Regions from separate parts of the Mesorhizobium sp. CNPSo 4661 genome, predicted to be linked through region 2. Evidence: predicted binding sites of a transcription regulator. Region 2 holds the regulator's gene; each other region holds the start of a gene.
What was found. Region 2 encodes LexA, which represses DNA repair genes until DNA is damaged. Its sites were predicted from a motif close to TGTTCNNNNTGTGTTCNG; they were not measured.
Positions count from the first base shown of each region.

Region 1: a site for LexA is predicted at 5,359-5,376, ahead of AC0YKC_RS18440 (single-stranded DNA-binding protein). Genes of this name have one in related genera too.
Region 3: a site for LexA is predicted at 4,023-4,040, ahead of AC0YKC_RS12375 (YifB family Mg chelatase-like AAA ATPase). Genes of this name have one in related genera too.
Region 4: a site for LexA is predicted at 2,320-2,337, ahead of parE (DNA topoisomerase IV subunit B). Genes of this name have one in related genera too.

Region 1 covers NZ_JBWGIO010000011.1:215,018-222,889, forward strand. Annotated here, with positions in the region: gene uvrA (excinuclease ABC subunit UvrA) at 1-2,361, opposite strand, end outside; gene AC0YKC_RS18420 (hypothetical protein) at 3,467-3,748, opposite strand; gene AC0YKC_RS18425 (ATP-dependent Clp protease proteolytic subunit) at 3,827-4,429, opposite strand; gene AC0YKC_RS18430 (SRPBCC family protein) at 4,456-4,929, opposite strand; gene AC0YKC_RS18435 (ArsR/SmtB family transcription factor) at 4,926-5,240, opposite strand; gene AC0YKC_RS18440 (single-stranded DNA-binding protein) at 5,477-6,001, shown strand; gene AC0YKC_RS18445 (DUF2306 domain-containing protein) at 6,030-6,428, shown strand; gene AC0YKC_RS18450 (OsmC family protein) at 6,457-6,882, shown strand; gene AC0YKC_RS18455 (MarC family protein) at 6,946-7,575, opposite strand; partial or broken gene AC0YKC_RS18460 (VOC family protein) at 7,668-7,872, opposite strand, start outside.
Region 2 covers NZ_JBWGIO010000023.1:28,301-36,172, reverse strand. Annotated here, with positions in the region: gene gltX (glutamate--tRNA ligase) at 1-101, opposite strand, end outside; partial or broken gene AC0YKC_RS28545 (ComEC/Rec2 family competence protein) at 204-2,659, shown strand; gene lexA (transcriptional repressor LexA) at 2,700-3,434, opposite strand; gene kynU (kynureninase) at 3,891-5,138, shown strand; gene AC0YKC_RS28530 (benzoate-CoA ligase family protein) at 5,154-6,779, opposite strand; gene AC0YKC_RS28525 (alpha/beta hydrolase) at 7,028-7,858, shown strand.
Region 3 covers NZ_JBWGIO010000007.1:142,841-150,712, reverse strand. Annotated here, with positions in the region: gene AC0YKC_RS12395 (hypothetical protein) at 1-50, shown strand, start outside; gene AC0YKC_RS12390 (hypothetical protein) at 360-707, shown strand; gene AC0YKC_RS12385 (DUF308 domain-containing protein) at 926-1,516, shown strand; gene AC0YKC_RS12380 (TetR/AcrR family transcriptional regulator) at 1,648-2,235, shown strand; gene AC0YKC_RS12375 (YifB family Mg chelatase-like AAA ATPase) at 2,402-3,931, opposite strand; gene gshB (glutathione synthase) at 4,121-5,062, opposite strand; gene AC0YKC_RS12365 (GtrA family protein) at 5,286-5,651, opposite strand; gene AC0YKC_RS12360 (glycosyltransferase) at 5,766-6,770, opposite strand; gene AC0YKC_RS12355 (GtrA family protein) at 6,898-7,872, shown strand, end outside.
Region 4 covers NZ_JBWGIO010000020.1:44,812-52,683, forward strand. Annotated here, with positions in the region: gene AC0YKC_RS26980 (type II and III secretion system protein family protein) at 1-1,198, opposite strand, end outside; gene cpaB (Flp pilus assembly protein CpaB) at 1,228-2,148, opposite strand; gene parE (DNA topoisomerase IV subunit B) at 2,403-4,457, shown strand; gene AC0YKC_RS26995 (FUSC family protein) at 4,500-6,596, shown strand; gene AC0YKC_RS27000 (VOC family protein) at 6,681-7,118, shown strand; gene AC0YKC_RS27005 (DUF2336 domain-containing protein) at 7,135-7,872, opposite strand, start outside.

The DNA of each region.
Region 1 (7,872 bases), on a different contig from region 2:
GCAGACGTCGCAGGTGACGTAGACATCGGGCAGGAAGTGCATCTCGATCTTGATGACGCCGTCGCCCTGACAGGCCTCGCAGCGGCCGCCCTTTACGTTGAAGGAGAAGCGGCCCGGCTGATAGCCGCGCGCCTTCGCCTCCGGCAGGCCCGCGAACCAGTCGCGGATTGGCGTGAAGGCGCCGGTGTAAGTGGCCGGGTTCGAGCGCGGGGTTCGTCCAATCGGCGACTGGTCGATGTCGATGACCTTGTCGAGGAATTCCAGCCCCTCGATACGGTCGTGCTCGGCCGGATGCTCGCGCGAGCCCATGATGCGGCGCGAGGCCGCCTTGAACAGCGTCTCGATCAGGAAGGTCGACTTGCCGCCGCCTGAGACACCGGTAACGGCGGTGAAGGTGCCGAGCGGGATCTCCGCGGTCACGTTCTTCAGATTGTTGCCGCGCGCGCCGACGATCTTCAGCCGCCGGTTTTTCTTGGCCTCGCGCCGCACGCCAGGCGTCGCCACTTCGAGCGCGCCCGACAGATATTTGCCGGTGATCGAATTGGGATTGGCCATCACCTGCTGCGGCGTGCCCTGCGCGATGATCTCGCCGCCATGGATGCCGGCGGCCGGACCCATATCGACGACATAGTCGGCATGCAGGATGGCGTCCTCGTCATGCTCGACGACGATGACCGTGTTACCGATGTCACGCAGGTGCTTAAGCGTGTCGAGCAGGCGCGTGTTGTCGCGCTGGTGCAGGCCGATGGACGGTTCGTCCAGCACATAGAGCACGCCGGTAAGGCCGGAGCCGATCTGCGAGGCAAGCCGGATGCGCTGGCTCTCGCCGCCCGACAGCGTGCCGGAATTGCGCGACAGCGTCAGATAGTCGAGGCCGACATCGTTGAGGAAGCGCAGGCGCTCGCGGATTTCCTTGAGCACGCGGACCGCGATCTCGTTCTGCTTCTCGTTGAGCTGCGTCGGCAGGTCGGTGAACCACTGGTCGGCCTTGCGGATCGACTGCTCGGTGACTTCGCCGATATGCTTGCCGCCGATCTTCACCGCCAGAGCCTCGGGCTTCAACCGGTAGCCGTTGCAGGCGGGGCAAGGGGTGGCCGACATGAAGCGCTCGATCTCCTCGCGCATCCAGGCCGATTCCGTTTCCTTCCAGCGCCGGTCGAGATTGGGGATGACGCCCTCGAAGGTCTTGGTGGTCTTGTAGGAGCGCAGGCCGTCATCATACTGGAAGGTAATCTCGCGCTCGCCGGTGCCATGCAGCACGGCTTCTTTAGCCTCCGCACTCAGATCCTTGAACTTGTCGCCGAGCTTGAAGCCATAGGCCTTGCCGAGCGCTTCCAGCGTCTGCGCGTAATAGGGCGAGCTCGATTTCGCCCACGGGCTGATGGCGCCGTCGCGCAGCGAGACGTTCTCGTCCGGCACGACGAGGTTGGGATCGATGGCGCGCTGGCTGCCGAGGCCATCGCAGGTCGGGCAAGCGCCGAACGGATTGTTGAAGGAGAAAAGCCTCGGCTCGATCTCGGGAATGGTGAAGCCGGATACCGGGCAGGCGAATTTTTCCGAGAACAGGATGCGCTCATGCGTCTCGTTCTTCGACTTGTTGACGGCATCGTCGCCGGTCTGGCTGGCATCGAGCGGCCGGTCGGCAAACTCGGCCACCGCCAGGCCCTCGGCGAGCTTCAACGCCGTTTCCATCGAATCCGCGAGCCGCGTCGCCAGGTCGCCGCGCACGACGATGCGGTCGACCACCACGTCGATGTCGTGCTTGTACTTCTTGTCCAGCGCCGGCACGTCGGCGATCTCGTAGAAGACACCGTCGACCTTGACGCGCTGAAAGCCCTTCTTCTGCAGCTCCAGCAGTTCCTTGCGGTACTCGCCCTTGCGGCCGCGCACGATCGGCGCCAAGAGGAACAGGCGCGTGCCTTCGTCTAGGGCCAGCACGCGGTCGACCATCTGGCTGACCGTCTGGCTCTCGATCGGCAGGCCGGTAGCCGGCGAATAGGGGATGCCGACGCGCGCGAACAGCAGGCGCATGTAGTCGTAGATTTCGGTGACGGTGCCGACCGTCGAGCGCGGGTTCTTCGAAGTGGTCTTCTGCTCGATCGAGATGGCGGGCGACAGGCCGTCGATCTGGTCGACATCCGGTTTCTGCATCATCTCCAGGAACTGGCGGGCATAGGCCGACAGGCTCTCGACATAACGGCGCTGGCCCTCGGCATAGATGGTGTCGAAGGCGAGCGACGACTTGCCCGAGCCCGACAGGCCGGTCATGACGATCAGGCTGTCGCGCGGCAGGTCGAGATCGACGTTCTTGAGATTGTGTTCGCGCGCCCCGCGAATGGAAAGGTATTTATGGTCGGCCATCGCCGGTCGCCGCCTCAGATCTGGAATTTGCTGGATTGGGCGGGTTTGTCCCGGCCATCCCTTATGTAGGTTGTTTTACCGCCGCGTCGAGAGACGCCACAATCTCGACGGAAGAAGCCAATCATGGGTTTAACCGTCTTTCGCGCGGGCGGGCAAGCGGAAAGAACAAAGGTCGAACACGCTCCTGACAAAGCGTTGTGGAAACAGCCGCGTTGGGAGCGCTGTGGAAACAGTCGCCCTAAGCGTTATCGAAAGCGTTGTGGAAACAAGTGCCGCCGATACCCGGCTCGTTGATCCACAAAGACGCTGGACTTACCTGCACGTAACCTGCGCGCGATCACATTTTTTGGTAACCGGCTATTCAACGGTTGACGTGCCAGGCCCTGGGGAGCAGTCTCGAAGGCGTCAACGAAGCCGGCCGTCTTTCGATGGCCTCGCCGCCCAACAGGCGGCCTGCGAGACGCCGCAGGCGATAGCGATTTGCGCTTCGAACGACATTGTCGCAACGGACCCAGGAGCGGAGCATGACGCCACCGGACAGTCCCTTGAGGCTCCACACGGAGATGGAGCCGCGGCGGGCATAAGTGCCAGGGCAGACTTGAAACGCCAGCCCGACAAACCGTGACTCGCCGATTCCCAACAATCAGAGACGATAGTCGGATCGTCGGCTGAACGCCGCGTTGCATCCGAAATCAAACGCCGGCTGTCCACTCCCGGCTAAAGTTGGATTTCAGATCCATGAAGCCCCATCCATCTGCCAAGCAGGGATGGGGCTTACATTTTGTGGCACTGCTTTGTGACACTGCCAGGTTCGCAGTTGGCCGGAGCCTTCGCAACGTCGTCATTCTAGGGCGGAGCGATGCGAAGCGTAGCGCAGACCCTAGAATCCATGCCGTTACCTCAGCCGAGGGGCACAACGGTGCAAAATTCTGCACCGTCGCATCGCATTCGCGTAACGGCATGGATTCTATGGTCTACACCGCGTCGCTTCGCTCCTTGCTTCGCCATAGAATGACGAGTTGAGAAGCGCCTCGGCCAATCGCCACAGCGCGCTGACAGTGCTAAGGGGACACACCCAATCCGGCAAAATTTCTGTGCAGGATGATCAGTGGTTCGGCAGCTTCATGCCGCCCGTTGCCATGTCGATCGTTATGCTGCCGCCGATCCTGACATCGGTATTGCCGATTTTGAACGTGCCGTCGTTGCCGGCTGGCAGCGCGTCGTCCGGTTCCGGTTGCGGCGCCGGCTTGGCGATGCGGTAGTCGCCGCTGACGCCCGGCAGTTTCTGCGACGAGCTGTCGTCGGCAAAGGCGAAGCCAGCCATCAGCACGCCGGCAAGCACGGCGAGGGCAGCGCACAGACGCCTGGATTGAAGCGGATTGATCATGCGCGGACTATAGAGACGCGGCTGGGGCGATGCCAGAAGCGCGGCGATCAAATTGCCGCGCGTCTGCCCCCGCGATGTTCAGGCGGCCTTCTTGCGCGTGTCGTAGACGTGGTCGACGAGGCCCCATTCCTTGGCTTCCGCCGCGCTCATGAAATAGTCGCGGTCGAGCGTGCGTTCGACCTCCTCGTAGCTGCGGCCGCAATGCCTGGCATAGAGCTCGGTCATGTGCTGCTTGGTGCGCACGATGTCCTCGGCATGGCGCTGGATGTCGGAGGCCTGGCCCTGGAAGCCGCCAAGCGGCTGATGCAGCACTATTCTCGTGTTGGGCAGCGCGATGCGCCGCCCCGGGGCGCCTGCCATCAACAGGAAGGAGCCCATCGAGGCGGCAAAACCCATACACACCGTCGAGACCGGGCAGGAGATGTACTGCATCGTGTCGTAGATGGCGAAGCCGCTGGTCACCATGCCACCCGGCGAGTTGATGTAGAGCGAGATCTCCTTGTCGGGATGGTCCGATTCCAGCGACAGAAGCTGGGCGCAGACCAGCGCCGAGACGTTGTCGTTGATCTCGCCGTTGATGAAGACGATGCGCTCGCGCAGCAGCCGCGAAAAGATATCGAAGGAGCGCTCGCCGCGGCTCGACTGTTCGATGACCATCGGCACCAGATTGGCAATGCTCATGACGGGTTTCCTCGGTTCTCTTTTGATCAGGCCGCGCGCAGCATCATTGAGGGCGCATTGGCGGCGATCGGATTCCTGCGCGCGTCGAGCGAAAGCCCGCATCCGGCGCCGGCAATGGCAACGGGCTCAGCCACCCGCACGAAGCCGTCATGGACGATGCTGAGATGCGTGCCGCCCGAGGCAGTGCGCGCCAGCGTGAAGGTGACGACGCTATCGAAAGCGGGCAGCCGGCTGGCATCATCGGCACCGGGCCGCTCGCGCCACGAATAGCGCAGCACCCTGCCGGGCTCGGCCTCGAGCACCTCGCATTCGATCGGCGCATCCGGTCCGGCAAAGGCGAAGCGGGTGCCGGCCTTAGCCATCATGTCGTTCGGCATCAGCCAGGCGGCGAGCAGTTGCGGCTCGGTCAGCGCGCGCCAGACCTTTTCCGGCGGCTCGGCAACCTCGCATTCGAAGCCGAGCGGCGCCTCGGCCGCTGCCGGGTTCTTTCTCTTGGTCATTGGTCCATTCCCTTCAGAACCGTCTTCAACTTCTCGATGCGTTCCGGCCAGAAGGCGCGGTAGCGTTCGACCCAGCCGAGCAGCGGGTCGAGCCCTTGCGGATCGGCGCGGTAATAGGCGTTGCGGCCGGCGCGTCGCTCGACCACCAGACCGGCGCCGCGCAGCACGGCGAGGTGCTGCGAGACCGCTGGCTGCGACACGCTCATGCCGGCGCGCAGCTCGCTCACGCTCATCTCGCTGGCGGTAAGCCGCTCGTAGACGGCGCGTCGTGTCGGGTCGGCGAGCGCCCGGAAAATCTCTGCTTCGATCATGGATAAAGCATAAGTCGATACTTATTGATTTGGCAAGCCTCCATTTGATCGCCATATCAAGGAGCATGTTCAGCCAAGGCCTTTGCTGACATTCCTTGACAGAAAGGGCGGTTGTGACTAGAACGAAAAGAGAACAAAAACCTTGTGGGAAAAGCCAGCCTTTGCGGGCGGCGGCGACCCGCAGGCTGTAAGGTGAGCGACTTAAAATTTGTTTCGGATGAGCGCGGAGAAATAAGATGGCGGGTAGCGTCAACAAGGTCATTCTGGTCGGCAATCTCGGGGCGGACCCTGAAATCCGCCGCCTGAATTCCGGTGATCCGGTCGTCAACATCCGTATCGCCACGTCGGAAAGCTGGCGCGACAAGAACTCGGGCGAGCGTAAGGAAAAGACCGAGTGGCATAATGTCGTCATCTTCAACGATCAGCTCGCCAAGGTGGCGGAGCAGTATTTGAAGAAGGGCATGAAGGTCTATGTCGAGGGCCAGTTGCAGACCCGCAAATGGCAGGACCAGACCGGTGCCGACAAATACACGACCGAGGTCGTGCTGCAGAAGTTCCGTGGCGAATTGCAGATGCTTGACGCGCGCGGCGAGGGCGGCGGCGGGCAGGTGGGCAATTACTCCGGGGGCAGCAGCAGCCGTGGCTCGGATTTCGGCCAGTCCGGCCCGAATGAAGGTTTCAGCCGCGGCGGCGGCGGTGGCTCCAGGGGCGGCGGTGGCGGTGGCTCGTCGCGCGAGCTGGACGACGAGATCCCGTTCTAAGCGTCTGGTCGGTTGAGGGGAAGGCGCGATGTCGCTCGGACCGCTTCTGTCGGCGCCGCCTCCCATTCCATGGCATGCGTTCGCGGCCTTCGCCGCTTTAGCCATCGGCGGCGCCCAGTTGGCGCTGCCGAAAGGCACTGTGCGTCATCGCGTGCTGGGCTATGCCTGGGTGGCGCTGATGCTGGTCATCGCCATATCGAGCTTCTGGATCCAGCAGATACGGCTCATCGGTCCTTTCAGCCCGATCCACCTGCTGTCGATCCTGGTGCTGATTACGGTGCCGCTCGCGGTCTGGCACGCGCATAACCATCGGGTGGCAAAGCATCGTAAGGTGATGATCTCGCTGTATGTCTTTGCACTGATTGGCGCGGGCGTTTTCACGTTGCTGCCCGGCCGGATCATGCACGCCGTGGTGTTTGGCCAATAAGGCGGCCAACTCAGTAAGGAAGATCATCGTGAAAGCACGTGTCAAATGGGTCGAGGAACGCACTTTTGTCGGCGAATCCGGCAGCGGCCACAAAGTGGTGCTGGGCACCGCGCACGGACCGGACGGCAAGACGCCGGGACCGAGCCCGATGGAGTTGGTGCTGATCGGCACCGGCGGCTGCTCGGCCTTTGACGTCGTCCACATCCTCGAGAAAGGCCGCGAGGCGGTCGAGGATTGCGTGGTCGAGCTCGATGCCGATCGGGCCGAGACCGATCCCAAAGTGTTCACCCGTATCCACATGCATTTCATCGTCAAGGGCCGCGCGCTGTCGCACGACAAGGTGAAGCGCGCGATCGATCTGTCGATCCAGAAATACTGCTCGGCCAGCGCCATGATGGCGAAGACGGCGACGATCACGCATGACTTCGAGGTGGTCGATACGGCGGCGAAGTAGGCAGTAGGCAGTAGGCAGTAGGCAGTAGGCAGTAGGGCGGTAGGTCGACTGCTTCGCAGCCGGTTAGGCCGCTATCAGCGCCCTGACGCCGTCGGCCACGAACTGCACCGCCAATGCCGCCAGGATGACGCCCAGCAGCCTGGTCAGGATCGAGCGGCCGGTCTGGCCGAGGATGCGGTCGATGCGTTCCGACAGCACGAACACCAGATAGGTGATGACGAGGCAGAGGAAGATGATGCCGACCAGCGCTGCCTGGGCGGCAAAGCCTTCAAAATGTCCCGACAGCAGCACCGTTGCCGAGATGGCGCCCGGACCGGCGATCAGCGGGATCGCCAGCGGGAAGGCGGCGATGTTGTGGATCATGTCCCTGGTGATGGCGACGTCGCCGATCTTCTCCTTGCGGTCCTGGCGGCGCTCGAACACCATTTCGAAGGCGATGAAGAACAAGAGGAAGCCGCCGGCGACGCGGAAGGCCGGCAGCGTTATGCCGAACACCGACAGGATCGAGGCGCCGGCAATGGCAAACAACGCCATGACCAGGAAGCCGATCACCGAAGCGCGGACCGAGACCTGCTGACGCTCCTCGCGGTTCATGCCGCGCGTCACGGCGAGGAAGAGTGGCGCCAGCCCGGGCGGGTCGATGGTCACCAGTATGGTGACGAAGGCGTTGAACAGGCTGTCGAAACTCGGCATCGCTGGTCCCCTCCCGCCGGGCGAAGCCAGGCTACCAATTGGTAGAGCAAAGCCGGGGCGCTGAAAACAGCGCGGAAGAGGAAATCAGCCGGCTATTCGGGCCTGCCGCAATAGGCCTCCAGGCGGTAGCCGTCCGGGTCGATGACGAAGGCGGCGTAATAGTTGTCTCCATAGGCCGCTCGGAGCCCAGGCGGGCCATTGTCCTTACCGCCTTGGCGCAATGCCGCGGCATGAAAAGCGTCAACGCTGGCGCGCGTCGGCGCCGCGAAACAGAAATGCAGGCCAGACTCCGTTTCG
Region 2 (7,872 bases):
TGCCTGGCATAGAGCCAGTTGAACAGCGCCGTGCGCGCCCCACCAATGTGCAGGTAGCCTGTGGGCGAGGGGGCAAAGCGGGTGACGACCTTGTCGGACATGGAACTCTCGAGGAAGCACTGAAAAATGCATGTGTCGCGCAGACTTCCACGCGACCGGCGTTCATGTAGCATAGGCGGTCTGGGGCGCAAGGGGCAGACCCGATGGCTGGATGTGGCCGGGGCGCGGAGGAGGGCGGGGGAACGACAGCTGGCGTCAGCGAACGCCTGATGTTTGCCCATGCCGCGCCCGAAGAGATAGCGCCGGTTTTGCTTCCGGAGCCGCGTGCACCAGTCGAGCTTCTGCCGTCCGGTGACGGCGGGATACAGCCGGTCTCGCCAACAGCCACCATCGGCCGGATCCGCAAACAGCTTGGCCGCGCCTCGCTTCCTGCACTCCACCGAAGCGTCGGCACCGCGGCGGCCACCGAGCTCGACCGCGGCATCGGCTTCCTGCTGGTGCCGGTGTTCCTGGCAGCCGGCGTCATCTACTACTTCTCGCTGAACACTGAGCCCGATCTCTACAGGCCGCTCGCGGCGGTGGCCCTGGTGGCTGTCTGCGCGGCGGTTTCGCGTTCCCGGCACAGAACGCACCTTGTCTTCATGGCGGCGTTTTTCTGCGCCTTGGGCTTTCTCGCGGCCAAGGTGGAGACCTTGCGGATGGCGACCCCGATGCTGGGTTCCGAAATCCAGACGCGGCTGACGGGGCGCCTCGTCACCGCCGAGGCGATGGCCAACGGCCGCATCCGGCTGACAATCGATCTGATTTCCACGCAGCATCCCAAGCTGCGCTATGCGCCGAACCGCGTCAGGCTGTCGGCACGCAGAATCCCGCCAGAGATGATCGCCGGGTCGATGCTGACCGGCTATGCCAAGCTGCTGCCGCCGACAGGCCCGGTTCGGCCGGACAGCTATGACTTTTCCTTCGACAGCTACTTTGCCGGCATCGGTGGCAGCGGCTTTTTCCTGGGCGATCCAAAGCTGATTGCCCCGGCAGAAGCGCCATTCGGAGCGCGCGTCGCATCGGCTGTCGAAAACGCGCGCGAAGGCATTGCCGACCATATCAGGAGCGCCATCGGCGGGTCCGAAGGCGAGATCGCGGCGGCGCTGATCGTCGGCGTGCGCGCCGGCATTCCGGAAGCGATCAACGAGTCGATGCGGCGCACCGGCATCTACCACATCATCTCGATCTCCGGCCTGCACATGGCACTTGTCGCGGGCACGATCATGGTCCTTTTGCGCGGCGCCTTCGCGCTGTTTCCGGATTTCTCGTCACGCCGACCGGTGAAGAAATATGCCGCTGCAATCGCGCTGGCCTCGATTGCCGCCTATCTGGTGATCTCCGGCATCGTGGTCGCGGCCGAGCGAAGCTTCATCATGCTGGCCGTGATGCTGGTCGCCGTGCTTTTCGACCGCGCGGCGCTGACCATGCGCAACCTGGCGATCTCTGCCATCGCCGTCATCCTGGTCTCGCCGCACGAAGTGGTCGGCCCGAGCTTTCAGATGTCCTTCGCCGCCACCGCGGCTCTCGTTGGCGCCTATGCCGGCTTTGCCGACTATCGCGCCGGCAAAACGACCGCGCCGGCAAAGCGTTCGTTTCTCGGCTTCGTATCGCGAAAACTGGCTATAGGAGTGGGTGGCGCCGCCGTGACGTCGCTCATCGCGGGCAGCGCGACGTTGCTGTTTGCGATCTGGCATTTTCAGCGCGTGTCGCCGCTCAGCCTGCTGGCCAATCTGGCGGTCATGCCGATCGTCTCGCTGATCGTCATGCCGTTCGCCGTGTTGAGCGCGCTGGCCATGCCCTTCGGCTTCGACGGTCCCTTCCTCTTTGTCATGGGCAAGGGCCTGATGGCGATGATCGCTATTTCGGCGTGGATATCCGAGCGCTCACCGGTCGACGCCGTCGGGCTGATCTCGATCCAGTCGGTGCTGCTGGCGACGGTCGCGCTTGTCATCGCAACGATGGCGACCACGTGGCTCAGGCTTGTGCCGCGGTACCCTTCGCGCTCGCGGCGCTGCTGGCCATTCCCCATGTCCGCACGCCGGATGTGCTTGTCTCGGAGGACGCGCATCTGGTGGCGATGCCGATCGGAGGCGGCGAGCTTGCGATCAACCGCGCGCGCTCCAACGAGTTCACCACCGACAACTGGAAACGAGCGCTGAAAGCCGAGGATATCGTGCCGCCGGAGACGTTCGCCAAGGACGCCCTCGACATCGCCGATCCCGTCGACCTGCCGCTTGGCTCGCCCTTCTACTGCACCGGAGACCTCTGCATCGGCCGGCATCCTTCCGGCGCCATCGTCGCGCTTGCCGAGAACCGCGGCAGCGCCCGACCGGCCTGCGGGTTCGCAGATCTCATCGTCATCAACGATGCAACGGCCTACAACCCATGCCGCGATCCGCGCGTGCTTGTCGTCACCAAGCGGCAGCTGGCGCGCGACGGCAGCGCCGCCATCTTCTTCGATCCGCAATCGGCGACCGCCCGGCCAACCGTTCGCTACGCGGTCGACGAACCATATCGTCCCTGGCACGAGCAGCGGAAATACACACGCGAGGCGAGGGGGCTGCCGCCCTATCAACGACCGGAAAAGCCGGCGGCCGCGCCGCAGCCGACAGAATAGATGTCACGCATTTCCGGCGAAGACCGCCGCGCGGTCCTGCTCAGTAGCGACGGATAAGTCCGACGAGCTTGCCCTGAACCTTGACCCGATCCGGTCCAAAGATCCGGGTCTCATAGGCCGGATTGGCGGCCTCGAGCGCGATCGAGGCACCCTTGCGGCGAAACCGCTTCAAGGTCGCTTCCTCGTCGTCGACCAGCGCCACCACGATCTCGCCCGGGCTTGCCGTATTGGCGTTGCGGATGATGACGGTGTCGCCGTCGAAGATACCGGCCTCTATCATCGAGTCGCCCTTGACCTCCAGCGCATAGTGCTCGCCGCCCATGATCATGTCCGGCGGCACCGAGATCGAGTGCGTCTGGTGCTGGATGGCGTCGATCGGCACGCCGGCGGCAATGCGGCCCATTACCGGAATGGATACGGCCGAAACAGCGTCGTCGTCATTGCTGGGTGTCGGCGTGCGCGAAGGCGCTGCCGGCTTGACTTGGCGGTTGAGATTGCCTTGGCCGCCTTGGATGACGCTTGGCGAGAACTTCTTCGCGGCATTCAGGCCAGGCGCGATCGAGTCGGGCAGGCGCAAGACTTCGAGGGCGCGCGCCCGGTTCGGCAGCCGGCGAATGAAGCCACGCTCTTCCAGCGCCGTGATCAGCCGGTGGATGCCGGACTTCGAGGCAAGGTCCAGCGCCTCCTTCATCTCGTCGAAGGATGGAGGGATCCCGCTCTCCTTGAGGCGTTCATGGATGAACATCAGGAGTTCATGTTGTTTGCGCGTCAGCATTGGCGGCCCCCACGGGTTCTGAAACCAGAATCGGAAAAACAAACCCAGAACAAACACTATCTGTTCCAGTTGTGTTCCGCAACCGTTTAAAGTTTAATGAATTTCTTAAGGCTGCCGAAACAATGTTGCATTCGAGGACGCCAGCCGCCGCCAGTAGGGCGGTGGCATTGATTCCGCTCGATTTTGCAGCACTGCCTAAGTTGAAACAGCAGGCAGCGCCATCACGAAAGCGCGGGTCGGACCGCGTGGACCACCCTTTGCGCATGCTGCACCGTGAACGAAACGAACCCAAAATGCCAACTTCGGCGATTTGCCGGTTCTCTGTTCTCGCGGTCTATGGACCATCTAACACAGGACGAAAGGTTCTTGCCCCGACGCCGACTGGGGTGAGACAACCGCCGTTGGCCGTCTGGCGATTTGCGAGCGGCGCTGGGTCGAGATGGAGGCGGTAACGCGATGAGGGGAATTCCTGGCCGTGCTGAAGTCGAGGCGATGGATGCCGCGGATCCGCTGCGCGCCCTGCGCGATCGCTTCATCCTGCCGGAAGGGGTGATCTATCTCGACGGCAACTCGCTGGGTGCGGCGTCCTCCGAGGTTTTCGACGAGATCGAGAAAGCGGCAACGCGCGAATGGGCGCATGATCTTATCCGCGCCTGGAATACCGCGGGCTGGTTCCAAATGCCGGTCGAACTGGGCGACCGGCTCGGGCGGCTGATCGGCGCGGCGGCCGGACAGACCGTCGTTTGCGATACGACCTCGATCAACATCTACAAGGTCCTGCATGCGGCGCTGGCGATGCGGCCCGACCGATCCGTGATCGTTGCCGAGGGCGACAGTTTTCCGACCGATCTCTACATGGCGGAGGGCGTGGCCTCCACGCGCCCCGGCACGGTGCTGCGGCTCGAAGGTGTCGACGCCCCGACGATCGAGGAGCTGATCGACAGCCAAGTCGCGGTCATCCTAGTCAACCACGTCAACTACAAGTCCGGCCGGTTGCGCGACATGGCGGCCTTGACGCGCAAGGCCCACGAAGCCGGCGCGCTGATCGTTTGGGACCTCTGCCATACTGCAGGCGCGTTGCCGGTGGATCTTGATGGTTCGAGTGCCGACTTCGCTGTCGGCTGCACTTATAAGTATCTCAATGGCGGCCCGGGCGCGCCCGCCTTCATCTACGCCGCGAATCGCCACCACGGCGACATTCGCCAGCCGCTCAGCGGCTGGTGGGGGCACGCCCGGCCTTTCGCGTTCGAGCAGGGCTACGCCATGGGCACGGGCATCCGCCGGTTCCTGTGCGGAACGCAGCCGGTGCTGTCGATGCGGGCGCTGAAGGGAGCGCTGGACCTCTGGGACAAGGTCGACATGAATGCCGTGCGCGACAAAAGCATCGCCCTGACGGACTTGTTCATCCGGCTTGTCGAAGCCCGATGCGGCGCCTTCGGCCTCGAACTGGAAAGCCCGCGCGATGGCGCCGAGCGTGGCAGCCAGGTGTCGTTCGCCCATCCGCACGGTTACCAGGTGATGCGCGCCCTGATCGAGCGCGGCGTGATCGGCGATTTCCGCGCGCCATACACCATCCGCTTCGGCTTCACACCGCTCTATGTCGGCTATCGGGATGTCTGGGAGGCCGTCGAAGTGCTGGAAGACATCCTGCGCACCGGCGTCTGGCGGGAAGCGCGCTTCGCGGTCAAGGAGGCCGTCACCTGAATCGGGCTTTCTCGCTCAATGGGGCTTTTCGGCGCGCAGGCGGAAGCGCTGGATCTTGCCGGTCTGGGTCTTGGGCAAGGCGGCGATGAACTTCACCGAGCGCGGGTATTTGTAGGGCGCGATCGTTGCCTTGACGTGATCCTGCAGACGCTTGACCGTCGCGGCATCCGGCGCCGCGCCCGGCGCCAGCACGACATGCGCCTCGACGATCTGGCCGCGTTCGGCGTCCTCGGCGCCGATGACGGCGCATTCCGCGACATCCGGATGCGACAGTAGCGCGGCCTCGACTTCCGGCCCGGCAATGTTGTAGCCGGCGCTGACGATCATGTCATCGGAGCGGGCGGCGAAATGGAAGAAGCCGTCTTCGTCCTGCACGAAGGTGTCGCCCGTCAGGTTCCAGCCATCCCGCACATAGTCCTTCTGGCGATCGTCGGCCATGTAGCGGCAGCCTGTCGGCCCACGCACCGCCAGCCTTCCCGTCGCGCCATGCGGCAACTCGCGCATCTCCTCGTCGACGATGCGCGCCTCGTAGCCGCCCACCGGCTTGCCGGTCGATGCGGGCTTCATGTCGTCGAAGCGATTGGAGATGAAGATATGCAGCATCTCGGTGGCGCCGATGCCGTCCAGAATCGGCTTGCCGGTCTTTCGCGTCCACTCTTCGAAGACGGGAGCGGGCAACGTTTCGCCGGCAGACACGGCGACGCGCAGCGAAGACAGGTCAGCGCCTTCGTCCATGGCCTTGAGCATCGCCCTGTAGGCCGTCGGCGCCGTGAAGGAGATGGTCGCCCTGTAGGTCTCGATGATGTGGATCATGTTGGGCGGCGTCGCCTGCTCCAGCAATGTCGCCGCCGCGCCGACGCGGAGCGGGAAAATGGCAAGCCCGCCAAGGCCGAAGGTAAAGGCCAATGGAGGGGAACCGACAAAGACGTCGTCGGGCGTCACCTGGAGGATCTCGCGGGCGTAGGCGTCGGCGATGATCATCAGGTCGCGGTGGAAATGCATGGTCGCCTTCGGCACGCCGGTCGTGCCTGAAGTGAAGCCAAGCAACGCCACGTCGTCGCAGCCGGTGTCGACCGCCTTGAAGGTCACGGGCTTGTCGAGCGCGGCGCGATCGAGCTCCGCGTCATGGTTGGCGGTGCCGTCGAAGCCGATGACCTGCTTGAGGAAGGCGCTCTCCTTGGCGCAGGCCGTCATCTCGTCCATCAGCCGCGTGTCGCAAAGCGCGATGCCGATCTCGGCCTTGTCGACGATCTTGGCCAGTTCGCCGGCGCGCAGCATCGGCATGGTGTTGACGACGACGGCGCCGACCTTGGTGGCGGCCAGCCAGCAGGCAACCATGGCGGGATTGTTCGCCGAACGGATAAGCACCCGGTTGCCCGGCCTCACGCCATAGTTTTCGACCAGCGCATGCGCCAGGCGGCTCGTCCAGTCGGACAATTCCTTATAGGTGCGGCGGCGGCCATTGCCGATGAGCGCGGTGCGATCGCCGAAACCTTTCTCGACCAGCCTGTCGGTCAGTTCGACGCCGGCGTTGAGACGCTCGGGATAGTCGAACCCATCCAGAAGGAAATCCGGCCACTGCTCGGGCGGCGGCAGGTGATCGCGCGTGAACGTGTCGGTATGCGCTGAAGGTCCAAGCATGTAGCCGTCATCCTCCCTGCTTTGCCCAAGGAGGTTTGCCGTACCCGGCCGTACCTTCGTGACACCGCCTTGGGGCGAGCGTGGGCGGGCTTGGGCGTTCGGCAGACCTCCTGTCGTCGGCCGTTCGTAAGGCAGGATCGCACCGGCCCAAATTTGTCTCAAGCCTAAAATGTTTTGGTTCCGGAGCATTGACGTGATCCCTGCAGCCGGCCATTGCTGGATGAAGCTGCGCGTCTTGGGAGGCACGGTTGGTCGAACATCGCATCGCGGATTGGAACAATGCCTATGCCAATGGCGCGAACATCGCGGGTGGCGACCGCTGGCCGGCGGCCTGGGATGGCCCGGCTCAGCAATTCCGCGACAAGCTGGTGGCAGAAGGCAGGGCGCGGCTCGACATCATGTATGGCGAAGCGCCGCGCAACCGGTTCGATCTGTTTCTCCCGACCACCGCGCCAAAGGGGCTCGTCGCGTTCATCCACGGCGGCTACTGGATGGAGTCGCACAAGACCTCCTGGTCGCATCTGGCTGGAGGTGCTGTCGGCCGCGGTTTTGCCGTCGCCATGCCCTCCTACACGCTTTGCCCGCGGACCGGGATCAGTGGCATCGTCAACGAGGTTGCGGCCGCGATCGAGAGGGCGGCAGCGATGATCGATGGTCCGCTGATGCTGACCGGGCACTCGGCCGGCGGACATCTCGCCAGCCGCATGGTGACCGCGGCCTCGCCGCTGTCATCCGATGTGGCGCGACGCATACGCCAGGTCGTTTCGATTTCAGGTCTGCACGACCTTCGGCCGCTGATGTTCACCGCGCTGAACGAGACCTTGAACATCGACGAGCGGGAAGCATTGAGCGAAAGCCCCGCATTGCTTCGGCCCATGCAAGGAACCCGCATCACCTGTTGGGTCGGCGGCGGCGAGCGCTCCGAATTCCTGCGACAGAGCGCGTTGCTCGCCAACATCTGGACCGGGCTCGGCGCTGCAACCCGTTCAGTGGTCGAGCCGGACCGGCATCATTTCGATGTTGTGGATGGGCTCGCCGATCCGGATCATCCCCTGACCCGTACGCTGGTCGACGAGTAGAACTACGATCCACT
Region 3 (7,872 bases), on a different contig from region 2:
TGGTGGATGCAGTGCGGAAGCTTGCGCCGCATGTGGTGGTGAGAAGGTAGGGCTCCCCCTTCTCCCCTTGTGGGAGAAGGTGGCCGCGAAGCGGCCGGATGAGGGGTGTTCCAGCGGAGTGAGGCGTCGGCCATGCGCACGTTGCGGCGAACGTCTTCGCCAAGCTGGAGCACCCCTCATCCGTCCGAGCTTCGCTCGGTCACCACCCGGCCCTTCGCAGGCTCAGGGCGTTCGAAGCTCGAAAAGCCAAGCAATTGGCTTTTCGTCCGCTAAAGCGGACCGCTTCTCACCCCACAAGGGGAGAAGGGAAGGTCGCGCGGCTTCACCACCCGTGCTCTACTCCCCTCGGGGACCTCGCCATGATTCGCGCTCTGCTTGCCGCTCTTCTCCTCACCTCGCCGGCCTTCGCCGCCGACATGTCGGTCTTCGTGCGCAACCAGCGCTCGGATGGCGTTGCGGTGGAGCTGTTCAGCCGCGACAGCCAAAAAGTCTGGCCGGGCGACGACAAGGTCTTCCTCATTCGGCCGAAGGCGCGCAAATCCGTGCCGATCTCCTGCGAGCCGGGCGAGCATATCTGCTGGGGCGCCTGGGTGGTCGGCAACGACCAGGTCTCCGCTGGCGTCGGCCCAGACAACGACCAGCCCTGCGACACCTGCTGCTTCATCTGCACCGAGCATTCGACCGAGACTGTGGATCTGGCGGAGTAGGCGGGGCGCTGAAGAGCGTTTCACCGTTTCACGGAAACGGCGAACCGCTCTATCCCGTTGTTTTTACGCAATTCCGGACGGAGGGCTACGGCGAGTCGCCGAACCTGACCGCTCACACTTTTCCTGGATTGCTCCAGGCGGCCACCTCGAAAATGGCTTGACGGATTGCCATCTACCTTCTAGTAGGTAGGCAGCAAAACCAAAGGAAGATTATCGTCATGTCTGCACAAACGAGCGGTCAGAACCGCGCCCAGTCCTCAAACGCCTGGCTCAAAAGCTACTATTATCTGCGCTTTGCCGTATCGGCTGCCTGGGTCCTGGCGGCCTTCACCGTCGCGAAGACAGTCCCGCAGCTCGCCGCAATCATGCTGGTCGCCTACCCCTTATGGGACGCGCTTGCGAACTACGTCGACGCGCGGCGCAGCGGAGGGCTTCGCGGCAACGGATCGCAGCTGCTCAATTTCGTCGTCAGCATCGTCACCGCGATCGCGGTCGCCATCGCGCTTGGCCGCGGCATGAACGCGGTGCTCGCGGTCTATGGTGTCTGGGCCGTCGTCGCCGGCGCATTTCAACTGCTGACGGCGGTTCGTCGCTGGAAGACCAACGGCGCGCAGTGGGCGATGATCCTGAGCGGCGCCCAGTCGGCGCTGGCCGGCCTCTTCTTCGTCAAGATGGCGGGCAGCGCGGAAGCCATCGGCATCGCCAATGTCGCGCCCTATGCCGCGTTCGGCGCCTTCTACTTCCTGCTGTCCGCCGTGTGGCTTTCCGTCGGCGATATGCTTCGCAAGGCGCGACAGGTCGCGAGTTGAGCTTTCTTCCGCCGGGCGTTAGGCATGATCCCGAAAAGTGGGAACCGGTTTTCGGAGAAAGATCATGCCCCAACAAAAAGTTGGATCGTGATGGCGATTCAACGAAACGCCATCACGATCTAGGCATGTCCATGGATAAGCCCTCGAACACCGCCGATGACATCCTGGCCGCCGCGCGCACGTTCATCGTCGCCGGCGGCTACAACGGGTTCAGCTATGCCGATATCGCCGAGGTGGTCGGTATCCGCAAGGCGAGCATCCACCACCATTTCCCCAGCAAGGTCGACCTCGTGCAGACCCTGGTCCGGCGCTACCTCGAGGATGCCGTGACGGGCATGACGGAGCTTGAGCGCAATGTGCCTGGGCCGCCGGAATTGCTGCGAACCTATGCCGGCTTCTGGGCGCAGTGCATCGAGGACGCGAGCAGGCCGATCTGCGTCTGCGCGCTGCTTGCCAGCGAGCTTCCCGCCCTTCCGCCGGAGGTTGCCGTGGAGGTCCGGGCGTATTTTCAGTTTCTCTCGGGTTGGCTGACCGGCGTCATCGAGCGCGGCGCCGCGCAAGGCTCACTGACGATCGCCGCCGCGCCGCGCGTGGAGGCGGAGGCCTTCATGGCGACCGTGCACGGAGCGATGATTTCCGCGCGGGCCTATGGCGACGTGCTGACGTTCGGCATGATCCTGGCGCCGACGCTGCAGAAGCTGATCCCCACGACCGATTGACGTGGGATCGGTCGGGGCGATCTGGCCTGGCTGCGGATGCGGTCCGATTAGAAACGCATAGGTCTAAAGCATGTCTCCCGAAAGTGGTCCCGGTTTCGGGACAAAGACATGCTTAAGATCAAAGACTTAAAGCAGGTTGCGTGAATCCTTTTTCACGCGACCTGCTTTAGGCCGCCTGCGCCATCCGCTCGGCGCTCATCCGGTAGGAAATCGCCTCGGCGAGATGGATGCGGCCGACCGTCTCGCTGGCGTCGAGGTCGGCCAGCGTGCGCGCCACCTTCAGCACGCGGTGATAGGCGCGCGCCGAGAAGCCGAGCTTTTCGCTGGCGTCCTTGAGCAGCGTCAGGCCGGCACTATCGGGCTTGGCGATCTCCTCGATGATCGAAGGCGGGCAATGCGCGTTGGTGGTGGCGCCGGCTCCCAGTCTTTCCAGCCGCTCGCGCTGCATGGCGCGCGCTCGCGCCACGCGCTGCGCAACCGCGCCACTCGTCTCGGCCTTGTCCGGCCGGATCAGGTCGCTTGCCGAGACCGCCGGCACCTCGATCCGAAGGTCGATGCGGTCGAGCAGCGGGCCGGAAATGCGCGCCTGGTAGTCGGTACGGCATCGCTCGCCGCGCAGGCAGCGATAGCCGGGCTCGCCCGACATGCCGCAGCGGCACGGATTCATCGCCGCCACCAGCTGGATGCGCGCCGGATAGGTGACGCGGTGGTTGGCGCGCGCAATCATGCAGTCGCCGGTTTCCAGCGGCTGGCGCAGCGCATCGAGCGTCTGCGGCGTGAACTCCGGCAGCTCGTCGAGGAACAGCACGCCGTGATGGGCGAGCGAGACCTCGCCCGGACGCGCGCGCAGACCGCCGCCCACCATCGCCGCCATCGAGGCGGAGTGATGCGGCGCGCGGAACGGCCGCCGGTCGGTCAACTTGCCCTCGCCAAGCTCGCCGGCGACGGAGGCGATCATCGACACTTCGAGCAGCTCCTTCGGCGCCAGCGGCGGCAGGATCGAAGGCAGGCGCTGCGCCAGCATCGACTTGCCCGAGCCGGGCGGCCCGACCATTAGAAGGTTGTGGCCGCCGGCCGCCGCCACTTCGACCGCCCGCTTGGCGCTTTCCTGGCCCTTGATGTCGGCGAGGTCAGGCAGGTCGCGCGCGGCGAGCTTTATGCCGGCCTCGGGCCGCGACAGCACCTGCGTGCCGCGAAAATGGTTGGCGACGGCGATCAGGCTGCGCGGCGCCAATATGTCGAAATCCTTGCCGGCCCAGGCCGCCTCCGGTCCGCAGGCGAAGGGACAGATCAGGCCCTTGCCTTCGGCATTGGCGCCGATCGCCGCCGGCAACGCGCCGGCAACGCCTGCGATCGTGCCGTCGAGCGACAATTCGCCCAGCACCACATAGCCGGCCAGCATGTCGCCGGGTATGGCGCCCAGCGCCGCCATCAGGCCGAGCGCGATCGGCAGGTCGTAATGGCTGCCTTCCTTGGGAAGATCGGCCGGCGCGAGGTTCACCGTCACCTTCTTCGACGGCATCGACAGACCCGATGCGTGCAGCGCCGCCTGCACCCGCTCGCGGCTCTCGGCCACCGCTTTGTCCGGCAGGCCGACGATCTGCATGCCGACCTTGCCCGGCCCGACCATCACCTGGACATCGACCGGAACGGCCTCGATGCCCTGGAAAGCGACCGTGCGAACCCGCGCCACCATTTGTCTCAAGCCCCCAATATCGGCTCGCGTGATCCTGCGATCAGGCCGCGAGCGAAATCAGGCTAGACAACCACAGATTTTCGCCTTGGGCAAGAACATTACGAGAACGCGAGCAACTGCGCGCCTCGTTATTCTCCGGCGGCATCGACAAGCCCGATGCTTGGAGCGCCGCCTGCGTCGTGGCGAGAACTACCCCCGCTTCCCCTCCACACAATCCCAGAACAGGCTCGCGATATCCGCGCCGCCGAAGCGCTGCACTTCGCGCACGCCGGTCGGCGAGGTGACGTTGATCTCGGTCATGTAGTCGCCGATCACGTCGATGCCGACCAGGATGAAGCCGCGTTCTTTCAGAGAAGGCCCGATGCGGGCGCAGATCTCGCGCTCGCGCTCCGTCAGCTCGGTCTTCTCGGCGCGGCCGCCGACATGCATGTTGGAGCGGGAATCGTGCTCGGCCGGCACGCGGTTGATGGCGCCAACCGGTTCGCCGTCGATCAGGATGATGCGCTTGTCGCCCTTGCGCACGTCCTTGAGGTAGCGCTGCACGATATAGGGCTCGCGGAACAGCTGGCCGAACATTTCGAGCAGCGAGGCGAGGTTTCGGTCGGCCTCGTGCAGATGGAAGATGCCGGCGCCGCCATTGCCGTAGAGCGGCTTGACGATGATGTCGCCGAACTCCTTGCGGAAGGCGGCGACCTCCTGGGGATCCTTGGTGATCAGCGTTTCCGGCATCAGGTCCGGGAATTCGGTGACGAAGATCTTTTCCGGGCTGTTGCGCACCCAGGCCGGGTCGTTGACCACCAGCGTCTTCGGATGGATGCGCTCCAGTATGTGCGTGGTGGTGATGTAGTTCATGTCGAAGGGCGGGTCTTGCCTCAGCAGCACCACGTCCATCTCGGAGAGGTCGGTGCGTACTTTTTCGCCAAGCGAATAGTGGTTGCCCTTCTCGTCGCGCACCTGCATCTCCTCGATGCGCGCGAACACCTTGCCGTCCCGCAGCGACAGCCGGTCGGGCGTATAGTGGAAAAGCTTGTGGCCGCGCCGCTGCGCCTCGAGCGACAGCGCGAAGCTCGTGTCGCCGGCGATCGACACGGTGGAGACATGGTCCATCTGGACGGCGATCTTCAGCGGCATTTTTTCTCTCCGGCGTGCTCTGCCGCCGATATAAGGAAATCGGCGGCGTCTGCCAATCGTGCTCGCTTGGTGCAGACGCTTAGAGACTGTTTCGAAATTCGCTCTGGCGAGTCATATGGTGGTGGTTTCGAGAACCGGAGCGGAGCGGACATTCAGGTCCGTGAGCACCGGAAGCGCAGAGAACGCCATCAGATGGCCGCCAGAGTAGAATTTCCAAACAGTCTCAGCGGTCGAAGACCAGCCTGGAATATCCAAGGAAGGACAGCGCCATGGCGACGATCGAGGCAAAGGCGAGCGCCGCCAGCGCCGGCATTGCGAAGAGCAGCGCGCAATAGACCAGGTAGTTGACGATGCCGGTGGCGATGCCGACGCCGCCATAGCGCGCGCCTTCCTGCGCGATGCTTCGGCTCGACGGCGAGAAGGTCAGATGGCGGTTGATCTGCCAGGTGACGCAGAGCGCAAAGCCGATCGACAGCACGCGTGCCGAAAGCGCGCCGAGCGGCGTGATGGCTAGCAGCAGCCAGAGCGCCGCCGCGTCGGCGACGAAACCGATGCCGCCGGTGAAGGCGAAGCGGACGAGGCGGCCCACTATGCCACCCACTAGATCGTGATGGCGTTTCGTTGAATCGCCCTCACGGATCTAACTCTTTGTTGGAGCATGATCTTTCTCCGAAAACCGGTTCCCACTTTTCGGGATCATGCTCTAGGCCGCCCTTGGGGCCTTGCCCGGCTCGCTCTTCGGCGCGGCTTGCGCGGATATCCCGCGCTCGGCCCGGCCGGAGGAAATCGACAGGTAGAAGATGCGCTTCTGCTCGGCCCGGCCGCGCGATACCGAATCGAGGATGAGGCCGGTCATCATCGAGAGCATGGCCAGCAGCAGCATGCCGATCGACAGCACCCAGGTCGGCATGCGCGGCACCAGTCCCGTCTCCGCGAATTCGACCAGCACGGGGATCATCAGGCCGATGCTCGCCGCCAGGAAGAACAGCGCGAACGTGCCGAAGAAGCGCAGCGGCTGCGTCTCCTTCACCAGCATGGCGAACATCCACAGAATCCTGGCGCCGTCGCGGAAGGTCGACAGCTTCGACGACGAGCCTTCCGGGCGGCGGCCGTAATCGAGCGCCATCTCGCTCACCGGCAGCTTGAGCTGCGAGGCGTGCACCGACATCTCGGTCTCGATCTCGAAGCCGCCGGAAACGGCGGGGAAGCTCTTGACGAAGCGGCGTGAAAACACCCGGTAGCCGGAGAAGATATCGGTGAAGTCGGTCCCGAACAGGCCCTTGTAGAGGCGGTTGAAGACGCGGTTGCCGAAGGCGTGGCCGTTGCGGCCGGCATCGTCGGTCACGCCGCGCCTGGTGCCCACCACCATGTCGCAGCGCTCGGTCTGCAGCACGTTGATCAGTTGCGGCGCATCCTCCGGCGCGTAGGTGCCGTCGCCGTCGGCCATCACATAGATGTCCGCGTCGATGTCGGCGAACATGCGCCGCACCACATTGCCCTTGCCCTGGCGCGGCTCGCGCACGACGGTGGCGCCGGCGGCGCGGGCTTTCAGCGCCGTGAGGTCCTTGGAATTGTTGTCGTAGACGTAGATCGCGGCCGAAGGCAGCGTCTCGCGGAAGCGCCGCACGACATCGCCGATCGTCAGCTCCTCATTGTAGCAAGGCAGGAGCACGGCGATGACCGGCTCGTGGCGGACTGCATGCGGCATGTCTGTCTCCGGACGCTCGATCAGCCTCCGGCCGCCTTTGTGCCGGCCCCTTCGAGCCGTTTTACTATTTATTGAAGCCGTTAAGGCTAGGTTTAAACCCGATCCTCTCCCTTCAAAGGCCATGGCAATGGGCACAGCCGAGAACGGCGCCGCCACCTGGAAGTCCGATCTGGTGCTGGCGCTGCTGGCCGCCCTGCTCGGCTTCGCCTTCAATGCATGGGCCGGCTTTGGCCAACTGACCGATGCGGGCGGCGACAACGACAACCTGCTGCGCCTCGTCGAGGTCCGCGACCTGCTGGCCGGCCAGGGCTGGTTCGACCTGCACCAGTACCGGATGGGGCTGGAAGGTGGTTTCGTCATGCACTGGTCGAGGCTGGTGGATGCGCCGATCGCCGCCATCGCGCTTGCCGCCTCGGCGCTCACCGGCAGCAGGCCGCTCGGCGAGGACGTGGCGCAGGTGCTGTGGCCGGCGCTGCTGCTTTGGTCGACCTTGTTCTTCACCGCCCGCGCCGCGCGCAGCTTCGGCGGCGGTGGCGCGGTGCTGCCCGCCATCCTGATCGGCGCGGCCGGCTATTATTTCATCGGCATCTACGACCCCGGCGCGCTCGATCACCACAACGTCCAGCTGATGCTCTCCATGGCAAGCCTCGCTTTGCTGCTCGAAGCGCCCGCGCGGCACTGGGCCGCGCTATGGTCCGGCCTCTGCGCCGCGCTGACGCTCGCCGTCGGCATGGAAACCGCGCCCTACGTCGCCACCATCGGCCTTTGCGTGGCGCTGCTGTTCGTCGCCGATCCAAACGGCGAGCGGGCGATCGCCCGGGATTTCGGTCTCGGCTTCGCCGGCGTTGCGGCACTTGTCTTCGTCACCACCGTCTCGCCGTCCGCGTGGGGCGTGGCACAGTGCGATGCCTTCTCGGTCGCGCAGTTCGTCGTCGCGGCCATTGCCGGCGTGGGGCTGGCGGCAATCGCCTCCGTCGAGCCCGCCGCCGGCAGCTTGCGGCGCAGGCTGGTGTCGCTTGCGGCGCTGGGCGTCGCCCTCGGCGTGGTCGTGGCGGTTCTGTTCCCGCAATGCCTCTCAGCCCCCTACGCCTCCCTCGATCCG
Region 4 (7,872 bases), on a different contig from region 2:
GCCGCTGATAGGATTTCGAGGAAAACAGCGGACCGAGCACCGGCAGCTTGCCGATCCCCGGCACCCGCGATGTCGTGATGTCGTTCTGCGACTGCAGGAGGCCGGCGATCATGAAGCTCTGGCCGTTCTTGAGGTCGATCGATGTCCTGGCGCGGCGCACGATGAAGGCCGGAATGGAAATGCCGCTGCTGACCTGGATGGAAGCGGACGGGTCGATCGAGGACACTTCCGGCGCGATGTCGAGGCTCACCAGCCCGTCCTTCAGCACCGTCGGCGTGAAGTCCAGGCCGACGCCGTACTTCTTGTAGGTGACGCTGATCTTGCCATTGTCCTCGGAGACCGGGATCGGGAACTCGCCGCCGGCAAGGAAGCTCGCCGTCTGGCCCGAACGCGCAATCAGGTTCGGTTCCGCAAGCCGCCGCGCCAGGCCGCGCTCCTCCAGCGCCTTGATGGCGATGTCGATCGAAACGCCGTTCGACAAAAGGCTGCCGATGATCTCACCGGTTCCGGCCCCCGTTACGCTCCCCCCGTCCGGATTCAGCACGACTTTGCGGTTGCCGATGCCATAGGCGAAATTGGCGGAGTATTTGGCGCCGAGGTCCTGGCCGGCCTGACGGTTGATCTCGACGAAGCGGACGTTGAGCTGCACCTGCTGCGAGGACGAGATGTTGACCGAGTTGATGACTTCCTCATTGCCGGAAAAGCGCGACGCGATCTTGCTGGCCTTGTCGGCGGCGACCGCATCGTCGGCCTCGCCCGACAGCACGACGCGGCCGTTCGCCGAACCGACCTTGATCTTGGCGTCGGGCACGCTGGCGCGGATGGTGCTGGCCAGCTGGTCGGTATCCAGCGTCACCTCGATGTCGATGGTGCCGACAAGCTGTTTGTTCTGGTCGAAGAGCGCAATGCCGGTGGTGCCCAGATTGTTGCCGAGCACGTAGAAGGACTTGTCGGTCAGCGGATTGACGTTGGCGATCTCAGGATCGCCGATGACGATCTGGTAGAAGGCGGCGCTCGTCATGATCGTCTTGGGCTTGCCCTTGGCAACCTTGATCGAGGCGTTCTTGTTCGCCGAGACATAGACGATTTCATTGTCCGCCCTTGCCGGCGCGGTGACGCCAAGCATTGCCGCCGCCAGCGCTATCGCGCCGAGAAGACGCCATCCCCCGGCCGTCCGAAATGCATCAAACCCGAACATCTTGCCCCGTCCCCGCCGGTCCCCACCGGCTATTGCTGCAGTTCCTGCGGCGGTTCCCGTGAAGGAACCTTGTATTCCTCGACCTTGTCGCCGCGCGTCACGATCACCGTCTTGAATTTCGGCTTGTCCTCATCCTTCGTCATCGCGTTGACGAGCGAGGCGGCGCTCGCCTGCGCGTTTGCGGCAACCGACCCGCCGAAGGAGGAGATGGTCGTAAGCCCGCCTTTGCTGGCGCTGGCGTCGGCCGCGGAACGCAAGGACAGCGACAAGGAGCCGACGGTGCGAGCGAGCGCCACTTTCTGCGCCCCTTCATTGGTCACCTCGAGGGTCACCGAATTGGCGACCTGCGGCTCGGTCTTGCGTTCGTCGGCGCCCTGTCCGACCGAAAGCACCTTGGCGTCGGACACGACGATCTCGGACGTGACGGTCGAGCCGGCGGCGCCCTGCGCATTCTTGGACACTTCCTGGATATCCCCTGCGTCGCGCGTCAGCACGACGTCGACGCGGTCTCCCGGCGTGATGAAGCCGCCGACGCCGGCGATCTCATCGGTACGGATGGTGACGGCCCGCATTCCCGGCGACAGCATGTTGGAAAGGGTGGCGCGGCCGTTTGGCCCCGACAGCTTGGCGAGCAGCACCGGTTCATTGACCTCGATCGGCGACAGCACCACCCGGCTGCCGTCCGCAAGCAGCTTATCGATGGTCGGGAAAGCGCCCTGCGGCAGGGAATCCTGCGGCCACGGAATCTCGGCGAGCTGCGGCCGTCCGAGCTCCATGCCGTAGCGCAGCGGCGCTTGAGCCACCACGATGGTCTTGAACTCGACCTTGGGTTGCTGCGGGGCTTCGACCGTGACGACCTTGACCTCGGGCTGAGCCTTCGCCTGGCTCTTGACCCAGAAATCCGCCGCAAAGATCGAGATCGCGCCGAAAACGGCGGCGATGCCGATCATGGGTATGGCCCTGCCCCTCACAACGAAACCCCTGACGCCCGTGGTCTTTTGTTGGTTGGGCCTCACGCTAGGCATTAATGTTAAAGAATAAGGAACACCGGGTCTCACGGACCGCCCTATTTCGGCCGGCTTGGTTATCGAATGGTTTTGGAATAAGAGACAGTTTGATCCCTGAACGGAACAGGAACTCGTTCGCCCGTCAAAAGCGTGGCAGTATCGAGACGTGATTCGCATTACCGGACGCTAGGCCCAGCATGGACGACAGCAACGACCTCTTCGGCAAGATGGAAAAGCCGGCACAGCCGGTGCGCGCGCCCTCGCGTCCGGCCGATCCGCTGATTCAGGCCGCGAAGCGCTCGACCCCCGCCCGTGATGGCAGCGAGGGCTACAGCGCCGCCGACATCGAGGTTCTGGAAGGGCTGGAGCCGGTACGCCGCCGTCCGGGCATGTATATCGGCGGCACCGACGACAAGGCGATGCATCACCTGTTCGCCGAGGTCATCGACAATTCGATGGACGAGGCGGTGGCCGGTCACGCCACTTTCATCGACGTCGAGCTTTCCGCCGACGGCTTCCTGACCGTCACCGACAACGGCCGCGGCATCCCGGTCGATCCGCATCCGAAATTCAAGAAGCCGGCGCTCGAAGTCATCATGACGACTCTGCATTCGGGCGGCAAGTTCGACTCCAAGGTCTACGAGACCTCCGGCGGCTTGCACGGCGTCGGCGTTTCGGTCGTCAACGCGCTGTCCGACCATCTCGAGGTCGAGGTCGCGCGGGGTCGTCAGCTCTACCGCCAGCGTTTTTCCCGCGGCGTCCCGGTCAGCGGTCTTGAGCATCTCGGCGAGGTCCACAATCGCCGCGGCACCAGGACCCGCTTCCATCCCGACGAGCAGATTTTCGGCAAGGGCGCCGCCTTCGAACCGGCGCGGCTTTACCGCATGACGCGCTCGAAGGCCTATCTGTTCGGCGGCGTCGAGATCCGCTGGACCTGCGATCCGTCGCTGATCAAGGACAAGGACCAGACGCCGGCCAAGGCCGAGTTCCATTTCCCAGGCGGCCTGAAGGACTATCTCAAGGCGACGCTCGGCGACGAATTCCAGGTCACGCGCGAGGTCTTCGCCGGCAAAGGCGACAAGCAGGGCGGCCACGGTTCGCTCGAATGGGCGGTGACCTGGTTCGGCGGCGACGGTTTCCTCAACTCCTATTGCAACACCATTCCGACCCCCGAAGGCGGCACGCATGAGGCCGGCTTCCGCAATGTGCTGACGCGCGGGCTGCGCGCTTATGCCGATCTGATCGGCAACAAGCGCGCCTCGATCATCACCACCGACGACGTGATGATCTCGGCCGCCGGCATGCTGTCGGTGTTCATCCGCGAGCCGGAATTCGTCGGCCAGACCAAGGACAGGCTGGCGACGATCGAGGCGATGCGCATCGTCGAAAACGCCCTTCGCGACCCGTTCGACCACTGGCTGGCCGACAATCCGCAGGAAGCCTCGAAGCTTCTGGAGTGGGTCATCGCGCGCGCCGATGAGCGCGTGCGCCGCCGCCAGGAAAAGGAAGTCTCGCGCAAGAGCGCGGTGCGCAAGCTGCGCCTTCCGGGCAAGCTCGCCGACTGCACGCAGAACGCCGCCGCCGGCGCCGAGATCTTCATCGTCGAGGGTGACTCGGCCGGCGGCTCGGCCAAGCAGGCGCGCGACCGCGCCAGCCAGGCGGTGCTGCCGCTGCGCGGCAAGATCCTCAACGTCGCCAGCGCCGGCAACGACAAGCTCGCCGCCAACCAGCAGATTTCCGACCTGATCCAGGCGCTCGGTTGCGGCACGCGCTCGAAATACCGCGACGAGGACCTGCGCTACGACCGCGTGATCATCATGACCGACGCCGACGTCGACGGCGCGCACATCGCTTCGCTGTTGATCACCTTCTTCTATCAGGAGATGCCGAACCTGATCCGCGGCGGCCATCTCTACATGGCCGTGCCGCCGCTCTATTCGATCAGGCAGGGCGGCAAGGTCGGCTACGCCCGCGACGACGCGCACAAGGACGAATTGCTGCGCACCGAGTTCACCGGGCGCGGCAAGGTCGAGATCGGCCGTTTCAAGGGCCTGGGCGAGATGATGGCCTCGCAGCTCAAGGAGACCACGATGGATCCGAGGAAGCGCACGCTTCTGAGGGTCGATGTGATCGACGCCGAGCAGGCCACCAAGGATGCCGTCGACGCGCTGATGGGCACCAAGCCCGAGGCGCGCTTCCGCTTCATCCAGGAACGTGCCGAATTCGCCGAGGCGGACGTGCTGGATATCTGATCGCCTGCTGGTCCATAACAGTCTCCGGCACGGAGAACCGATGTGACCTGGACGCGGTTGAAAGAGCTTGTCGAGACGCCGCTGAGCGGCCTGACGCAGCCGACCCGTTCGGGCTGGATTTTTGCCCTGCGCACGGTTTCGGCCGGACTGATCGCGCTGCTTGTCGCCTACGCGCTGAAGCTCGACCATCCGCAATGGGCGATGATGACGGTGTTCATCGTCGCGCAACCAGTCGCCGGCATGGTGCTGGCAAAGGGCTTCTACCGGCTGCTCGGCACTCTGGCCGGCGGCTTGGCCGCGGTCGGCATCACATTCCTGTCCGGCGCCAATCCCTGGGTGCTGGTCACTATCCTGGCGCTCTGGATCGGCATCTGCACGCTTGTATCCTCGCTGCTGCGCAACCCGGAGGCCTATGGCGCGGCGCTTGCCGGCTACACGGCGATGATCATCAGCCTGCCGGCGCTCGGACAGCCGCATATCGTCGTCGACCTGGCGATCGCGCGCTGCGCGGAAATCGTGCTCGGCATCGTCTGCGCCGGCGTCACCAGCCGGCTGATCCTGCCGAAGCTCGCGGCCGACGCCATCATTTCCAGGTTGAAGCGCAGCATCCTCGATCTCGCCGAATATGCCGGCGGCGCCTTTTCCGGCGGCGATCCGGCAAGCCTCGCCGCGCTTCAGCGCAAGCTGATCACCGATGCTCAGACGCTCGCCGAAATGCGCACCTACGCGCGCCTGGAGGCGCCGAGCTTCGCCACGCGCGCACACCCGGTGCGGCGCACGATCGGTCAGCTTCTATGGGCGCTTTCGGCGGCGCGCGCGCTGCACAGCCACCGCAGGCCGAAGAACGCGGCGCTCATTCCCATGCGCAGCGAATTGAAAGCCTTCGTCGGCGAGCTGGCGGCGACGCCCGGCGCGCTCGACGACACGGCCCCCTGGGTGGCCCGGCTTGACGCGATCGCGGGCAAGGCCAGGGAGATGCCCGACCTGCCCAAGGATACCGGCCCGAACGATAGCGGCCCCGACGATAGTGGCGAAGACAAGGTCGGCACCATCACCCGCCTGACCATTGCCGGCGATTTCGCCGAGGCGCTGAAGCAGGTGATGCGCGGCCTTGACGCGCTTCGCTCGCCTGTCTCGCGGAAGTCGAGCGAGCGAGCCCAGCCGGCGCTGGTCGTCCACCGCGACTATCAGGCCGCATGGCGCAACGCCGTGCGCGCGGCGCTCGCGACCTTGCTCGTGGCGATCTTCTGGCTGACGACCAAATGGTCGGAAGCGGCCGGCACCGTCATTCTCGTCGCCGTCGTCTCCAGCCTGTTCGCGGCGCGCCCTGATCCCGTGCAATCCGCCTTGGGCTTCTTCACCGGAACGCTGATCGCGCTGCCTTTTGCCTTCCTGGTCGGCCAGGTCGCGCTGCCGGCGCTGCCCGGCTTCGGCTGGTTCACGCTCTTCGTCGTGCCGATCATGGTGCCCGCGGCGCTCGGCATGGCCAATCCCCGCCATGTCGGCGTCGCCACCGCTTTCGCCATCAACTTCCTCGCCTTCCTCAGCCCGCATCAGCAGATGATCTACGATCCCGGGCCGTTCTTCGCCGGCTCGGCCTCGATCCTGGTCGGCATCCTGATTGCCATCGGCGTCTTCATCGTCGTGCTGCCCGCCGATCCCTGGGGCACCGTGGAGCGCATCTCGCAGGCGATGCGCGAGGATCTGGCGCGGCTTTGCCTGCATGAGCGTATTCCCCGGCGCTCGGCCTTCGAAAGCCTCGCCTATGACCGGATCAACCAGTTGATGCCGCAGGTGCAGCAGACCGGCCGCAAGGGCGATCCCATTCTTGGCGGAAGCATCGCCGCCGTCACCGTCGGGCTGGAGGTGCTGCGGCTGCGCCACGCGCAACTGAACTCCACCGTCCCGCACGAAACAGTCGAGTCCATCGGCAACTTCCTGCGCGGCCTGGCGCGCGAATTGCTGTTCAGGCGGCCGGGTGAGCCACAGACCGCGACCGTCGCGGTGGCGAGGCAATATGCGGCCAGCATCGCCCAGCGCAGCGACCGGCTCGACATGCTGCAGATCGCCGCCTCGCTGCGCATCATCGCCGCGGCGATGGAGGATTACCCGGATTTCTTTGCGAAGGGTCGCGCTTGAACAATTCGGGCGTGTCGCGTTTCAGGTCGGATCGTTTCGGGAATGGTTCCTTGATAACTGGTCGACACTTTATAGGGTGGACACATGGCGCTCAAACGGATGGACAACATAGGAATCGTCGTCGAGGACCTCGACGCGACGATTGATTTCTTTCGCGAGCTCGGCCTCGAGTTCGAGGGGCGCGCCATAATCCAGGGAGAATGGGCCGGACGTGTCACCGGGCTCGGCGATCAGAACGTCGAGATTGCGATGATGCGCACGCCGGACGGCCACAGCCGGCTCGAGCTGTCCCGCTTCATCAGGCCGCCTGTCGTCGCCGATCACCGCAACGCCCCGGTGAACGCCCTGGGCTATCTCCGCGTCATGTTCGCCGTGGACGATATCGACGACACGCTTGCGAGGCTTCGCAAGCGCGGCGCCGAGCTCGTCGGCGAAGTGGTCCGGTATCAGGACGTCTATCGGCTCTGCTACATCCGCGGGCCTGAAGGGCTTCTCATCGGCCTCGCCCAGGAGCTCGGATGAGCCTTGAACATGCGCTTTAGGCCGCTGCGATCGCCAGCGCGTGCCCGCGCGCATTTTCCCGCAGGGCGTCGAGATGGATCGATTTCACCAGCCCGGCAAGATCGCCCTCTGCCGATTGGCCTCCGAGTTCCTTCAGCATCAGCCAGCTCACTTCCTGCACGCCGGCGACACGCCGGCCGTTGGCGACCTCGCGCCATACTTTCAGCGCGCGCAGGATTATGCCATGCGTCGCCGGCGCAAGTCCGGCGCTGCGGAACAGCGCCTGCAGCGCAACGTCATGCCCGCCGGCGAGAAGCGCCGTCACCCGCTGCTCGGACTGCTGGGCCAAAGCCACCAGCGTCGAGCCGAAGAAGTCCACCTTGCCATGCGCGATGGTGCGGATGATGAAACTTGCCGTGAGGTCGCCGCGCAGTCTCAGATGCTCGATCAGCGCGGCATGCTCTTCCATGCGCGTCCCCTCGATCAGCGTGACCGAGGCTTTCACGCAGGCGTCGCGCATCACGCGATCGGCGCGCGCCGCCCCCATCATCGCCAGCACCAGCGGCGAACCTTTCAGGGTCTCGCCGAGCTTGACCAAAAGCATGTGCCGGCAATCGGCGGGCAGGCGCTGATCGGCAATCAGCGCCTCGCGCACCAGCGGCAGGTGGCCGTGGCGCTCGGCCATGCGGCGGAAACTCAGCGAAGCAATCTCGGCGCCGCTGTTGCCGACCAGCGCGGCGCAGGCTTCCGGCTCGCCGATCTCGGCGATCGCCGC